Regions from separate parts of the Ureibacillus suwonensis genome, predicted to be linked through region 2. Evidence: riboswitches for the same ligand, from Rfam matches in the RefSeq annotation. Region 2 holds a riboswitch; the other holds the start of a gene.
What was found. Region 2 has a riboswitch for lysine ahead of ACFPOH_RS12310 (transporter substrate-binding domain-containing protein). Riboswitches for the same ligand answer to the same signal wherever they lie in the genome.
Positions count from the first base shown of each region.

Region 1 (3,180 bases), on a different contig from region 2:
TGCAGATTCCGCACCATGGCTAGCACTATGGGTGTCAAGATCAATGCGGCACCATCATTGGAGAAAAAGGCTGAAACGAAAGCTCCAAGGACTGTGACGAAAATAAACATTCTTACGCCGTTCCCTTTCGCGATACGGGCCATGTGCAACGCGGACCATTCAAATAAACCGATTTGATCCAAAATCAATGAAATAATGATGATGGCGATAAATAACAAGGTGGCATTCCAAGTGATATCCACAACCGAAAAAACGTCTTTAATATCCACCACTCCGACGAGCAGCGCCAGGACTGCCCCTCCGCATGCAAACCATCCGATACTTATATTTTTTGGTTGGCGTATTACGAGGAAGAGCGTAAAGATGAATATTAGGACAGCGAATAGTAAGTTAAGCAAAACCGGATCCTCCAACCCAACTGAATTGTTTGAATGTCTAAATGTCACAATTGCTATTTTATAATATTGATTTCCATTTTCCCATTAATTCTTTGTGTCGTTTGCATAAAAAAAACCTGCCGGCAAAAGGCAGGGGATTAAGAAATCAATTCCAATTTAAGATCCAGATTTTTTAATAATTGTTCAATCGTTTTTTGTTGTTCTTCGTTCAATGGCACTAATGGCAGGCGCACACCACCGACGGATATGCCTTTTAAGTTTAATGCCGCTTTTACAGGTACAGGGTTTGGTGCTATGAACATCCCTTTCATGATTGGCAATAGTCTGCGATGCTCTTTCGCCGCTTCATGAATATTGCCATTTAAGAAATGTTGAATCATTGTTTTCATTTCGTTGCCGATGATATGGGAAGCCACGGAAATGACCCCAGTGCCTCCAACAGCCAAAGAAGGCAATGTCAAGCTGTCGTCTCCGCTATAAAGGGAGAAGTCATCCGGCGTATTTTCGATGATTTGCGCCATTGCATCCAAACTTCCACTTGCTTCTTTGATGGCAACGATATTCGGGATTTCCGCAAGGCGAACTACAGTGTCAACGGATAGATTGACTACGCTGCGACCCGGAATATTATATAAAATCACTGGCAGTTTAGTACTTTGAGCGATGCTTTTGAAGTGTTCGTACATGCCTTCCTGGTTCGGCTTATTGTAGTATGGTGTAACTAACATGACACCATCCACACCGGCTTCCTCCGCTTTTTCCGTAAGTTCAATGGAAGCTCTCGTATTATACGAGCCGGTACCTGCAATTACAGGAACTCTTCCATTTACGGTTTTTACGACAAATTTGAATAGTTCGACTTTTTCACCTTCTGTTAAAGTAGGTGATTCTCCGGTTGTACCGCATACAATCAAGCCGTCTGTTCCATTGGCAATCAAATAATCGACCAACTTTTGCGTAGCGTCAAAATCTACGTCACCATTTTGGTCAAATGGCGTTACCATTGCAGTTAATACTCTTCCAAAATTCATTTCTTCTCCACATCCTTTTCATTTTTTTGTAATGGAGAAGGGCAATTGTCAATTAAACGCAAAAAGCAACAACGAAGAGCTTCGTTGTTGCAAAAAAATTGAATTTTTTGCGTAAGATAGCCCTCCATATAGTTTCCTATATGACAGTCCTGCACTTATTCAATGCAGAACCAGCCTCTGGAAAAATGAGTTTCCAGAGACTTCGGCAAATCCCCCTTTCCACAATCATCATTGGACCTCATTATCCTCAAACTGTGTACTCTTGGTCTTTGCGCCTCTATCCTTACTTCAAAACAATATTGAATTGAAATAAGTCGATGTATAATTAAATACATTTTATATTCTTTTTATTGGAAATGCAATATTTATTAAGTATCAAGAACGTATAAATGTTTTTAATATTATATAAAATGCAGAAAAATTTGAAATATTCAAGTGGAAGGGTGAAAAATTAAGAAATTTAATTGTTATTCTTACTTTCATGAATAATGAAGATCAATTGGATTTGGTGTGGACTGCAATGAATCAAACGGCCTTGGGGAACCAGGGTTTCCCAAGCGGTAATGCGGATGACTTGAAAAGAGTGCCCTAAAGGGGAATATTGGAAAAATGGATTCGCCGGTTTTCAATGAAAAAACCGGCGAATGGTTTTTATTTATGGTGCAAAATATAGGATAAAGCCGATTGGAAAAAGTACTTCTTCTTTTCGTCATTCATCTTCAACAGTTCGTCCTGATTGATTAACTGTATGTGGTGTAACGGGGAATATTTCTTTGCAGATGCAGTAAAGGATTGATTGGAAACGATCAATGCGCCATTCGCCCCATGCCTTTTTCTTTTGGCGGCTATTTTTTGGACCCTTCGAATATCGACAGCCTTTTGTGACTCGAGAATTTGCACAATATATTTTTTTGTGCCTTTCCATAAAATAAGGTCAACATCATAACCATCCAGCTCTTTTGTGACGATTGCGACATATCCCCGCTTTTCAAAATGGGATTTTAATAAATAAAGGTATTCAATTTTTTGTAAATGGTCTTGTGTCAAATCCGCTTCCCAGTCATCATTTTTCACCATGTGAATCATGCGGCAAATCAAATAGAAAAGAAAGCGGAAACTGGATACTCTGAAAGGTTTATAAAAAATGATCACCGTGATGAAAAGCATCAAATACAACTTAAGATCAAATATATCCGGATTGATTGAAAAGGAACTGTAAAGGGCAATGACAATTCCGAAACTGAACATGAGAATCATTAAAAACTCAATCGCTTTGCTGCCAAAATTTCTTTGTTTCATCGTTGTTCATTCCTTGTTTTTAATTCTATTTTTTACGTGTTGCCCGAAATCTATTCCTAAAACAGAATAATTGATTACCACCGGGATATTTGTGTATGATAAGAAAAACATTTCAATTTCGAGATAAATAGAGTTGGAATTTTTGGAGGATGAAGAATGGAAATAGGATTAACGACATTTGTTGAAACGACTCCCGATGTAAGAACCGGAAAAGTGATCAGTCATGCTGAACGCCTCCGGGAAGTGGTGGAAGAAATCGAACTGGCGGATGCAGTGGGATTGGATGTTTACGGTGTTGGGGAACATCATCGGAAGGATTACGCCTGTTCAGCTCCTGCCGTTTTGCTTGCAGCTGCGGCAACGAAAACAAAACGCATCAGGCTGACAAGTGCGGTAACGGTATTATCATCCGATGATCCTGTCCGGGTGTATCAACAATTTGCCACGCTGGA
Region 1 is NZ_JBHSNQ010000176.1:15,871-19,050, reverse strand. It holds gene ACFPOH_RS13345 (arsenic transporter) at 1-398, opposite strand, end outside; gene dapA (4-hydroxy-tetrahydrodipicolinate synthase) at 536-1,429, opposite strand; lysine riboswitch at 1,539-1,717, opposite strand; gene ACFPOH_RS13335 (restriction endonuclease) at 2,081-2,728, opposite strand; gene ACFPOH_RS13330 (LLM class flavin-dependent oxidoreductase) at 2,885-3,180, shown strand, end outside.
Region 1: it holds a riboswitch for lysine, as region 2 does, so the genes downstream of both, dapA (4-hydroxy-tetrahydrodipicolinate synthase) here and ACFPOH_RS12310 (transporter substrate-binding domain-containing protein) in region 2, are expected to answer to the same signal.

Region 2 (3,180 bases):
TTTTTTATTTAAATGCCGTATATCAATGACCACAGACATTGTTACTCACCACCCTTTTTCGGCTTGTTGCCTGTCACAAGTTCCATCCGGTACGAATCATGGCCGTCCATTTTCCTTTCAAACCATAACAAGATTCGTGTTACAGTGAAAGTCATAATGAAGTACAATACACAGGCAATCAAGAAGGCTTCCGCATAACGATATGTACTACCAGCAACGGAATTTGTAGTGAAGAACAATTCAACGACACTGATAACACTTAATACGGAAGAGTCTTTGATATTCATGACAAGCTGGTTGCCGGTAGCCGGTAATATATTGCGGGCTACTTGCGGAAGGATTATATAGAACATTGTTTGGAAATGGCCCATACCGATCGCTTCACTGGCTTCATATTGTCCCTTGTCGATGGATACGATGCCTCCACGGACATATTCGGCCATATACGCGCCGGTATTCAAACTGATTACAATCAAACCTGCAACGAACCGGTTCAATTGAATATCGATGGCGTATAGTCCGTAAAAGACCACCATGGCTTGTACCATCATCGGCGTGCCACGGAAAATTTCAACATAGCAAGTTAGTATGAAATTGATAGTTTTTAATACAAATGTTTTGAAAGATTTTTTAGGCATTGGAATCGTGTGCATGATACCGATGAAAAAACCGATGATCGCTCCGAAAATCGTACCGAGCACCGCAAGAATCAGAGCAATCCATGCGCCACGCAAAAAGAGATCCCAGTTATTCAGGAAAATATTCCAAACCGTTTCTAAGAAAGACATAAAGAAATCTCCTTATTCATAGTTTTAATTATAATAATGAAACATCCTTGATGAAACAGGAGGAAAATGGAAAAAGGTTGTCTTGTAAAGTGAAAATCTCAAGACAACCTTTCACCACACTATTGTTGTGATGGTTGATTTTTGATAGCGTCTTCCATGATTTGTTGACGTTCTTCTTCGGAAATTCCTGCTAAAATTTCGTTAATTTTATCTTTTAAATCCGAACCTTTTTTCAATCCGACCGCAATGGCAGTATCGGATTCATCCGCCTCAAAGCCGTCTTCAGGAACAATGTAAGTGAAGTTTTTGATGGCTGCTGCGGCAGACATACCTTCTGGACGTTCAGAAATGTATGCGTCAATAGCGCCGGAAGATAATTGGATGCGCATTTGACCGAAGTCGTTTGCCGGAACTTGTTTTTGAACGCCTGTCATTTGATCGATGACTTTATAGTGAGTTGTTCCTTGTTGTGCTGTGACTTTGGCACCTTTGAAATCATGGATGGATTTCGCATTGGCATACGGGCCATCTTTTTTCACAACGATTACAAAGTCGCTTGTATAATAGTTGTCCGTAAAATCGATTACTTCCATTCGTTCAGGTGTTGGTGACATACCTGCAATGACAAGGTCAATGGCACCTGATTGCAATGAAGGAATCAAACCGTCCCAATCCGTTTTTACGATTTCAAGTTCCATTCCAAGCCCTTCCGCAATGCGTTTTGCGATTTCAACGTCATAACCTGCTGCGTATTCTTTTGAATCTTTGATTGGAACCGCACCATTTGAATCATCTTTTTGTGACCAGTTGAATGGAGCATAAGCGGCTTCCATTCCCACCCGCAATACGCCTTTAGAATCGGATGAGGATTCTGAATCCTGTTGTGATCCCTCATTTTTATCATTGCCGGAACCGCATGCCGCAAGTGCTAATACCATCACCATTGCAAAAATTAGTAACATCAGGTTTTTTTTCATAAGCTTCCCCCAGTTTCTGATTAGAGTTGTAAGGCTGCAACAAACAAAAAGCGACCTAAGAAGAACTTAAGGCCGCATCAATTTGTTAGACTAATACCCCTAGTTCCACTTTGGAATAGCACACCTTACATATTAAGTATGTAAGACAGTGTTGCAGTTATTCACTGCAACCCCAGCATAGTTACTTGAGCATATAACTATACTTCGGCGATATTTCCTCATTTCCCATGTCATTGCCCGCTCAAGCTCCTTAGGAAACTAATAAATACCGCACCTCTACCCCACAAAGTGAGGCTAGATATTTAGTTGTTATAAAAAGAATAGCGTAATTTAGGACTAATTGTCAATATTCCTTGGTCATTCTATCCTATCAAATATACTCCCCAACAAAATTGATGGGGAGTATGAAAGTTTGCTTATTATGAATTTAGAAGCAAGTCTTCCGGATTTTCGATCAATTCTTTTACTGTTTTCAAGAATCCTACGGAGTCTTTACCGTCGATGATTCTGTGGTCATAAGAAAGTGCCACATACATCATTGGACGGATTTCAACTTGGCCGTTCACGGCTACTGGACGGTTCACGATTGCGTGCATGCCAAGAATTCCGGCTTGTGTACCATTGATGATCGGAGTTGACATTAATGAACCGAATACACCGCCGTTAGTAATTGTAAATGTGCCACCTTGCAAGTCGGAAAGGGCCAATTTTTTCTCGCGTGCTTTTTGGGCAAGTTCCGCAATTTCTTTTTCGATTTCAGCGAAGTTTTTGCGGTCTGCATCACGTACAACAGGCACAACTAGACCTTCTTCAGTGGATACAGCAATACCGATATCATAAATGTTGAATTTATGAATTTCGTCACCAACGATTTGAGCATTTACATAAGGGTATTTTTTCAATGCTGCAACAACAGCTTTTGTAAAGAATGACATGAATCCAAGTTTGATGCCATTTTCTTTCACGAATTGTTCTTGTTTGCGTTTGCGCAATGCCATTACGTTCGTCATGTCGATTTCGTTGAATGTTGTCAACATGGCTGTGCTTTGTTTTACTTCGAGCAAGCGTTTTGCGATTGTTTGACGACGGCGGCTCATTCTTTCCACAGTCACTCGGGAATCGTCAACTGGTGCCACTACAGGCGCTTTCGTTTGAGCTGGTTGGGCAGCAGGTTGAGCCGGTTTTGCCGCATGTGCTGCAACGTCTTGAACGCGTACACGGCCTTGTGGATCGACTGGTGAAATCGCAGCCAAATCGATTCCTTTTTCACGTGCAAGTTTACGGGCAGCTGGTGATGCCACTACCCGGCCGCTGTTTGTTTCTTCAACAACCGGTGCAGGTTGAGCCGGTTGGGCAGCTGGTGCTTGTTGTGCAGGTTGCGCTTCTTCTTTTGCAGCCTCTTTTGCAGGTTCCGC
Region 2 is NZ_JBHSNQ010000163.1:5,675-8,854, forward strand. It holds gene ACFPOH_RS12300 (amino acid ABC transporter ATP-binding protein) at 1-39, opposite strand, end outside; gene ACFPOH_RS12305 (amino acid ABC transporter permease) at 42-788, opposite strand; gene ACFPOH_RS12310 (transporter substrate-binding domain-containing protein) at 908-1,765, opposite strand; lysine riboswitch at 1,874-2,052, opposite strand; gene odhB (2-oxoglutarate dehydrogenase complex dihydrolipoyllysine-residue succinyltransferase) at 2,185-3,180, opposite strand, start outside.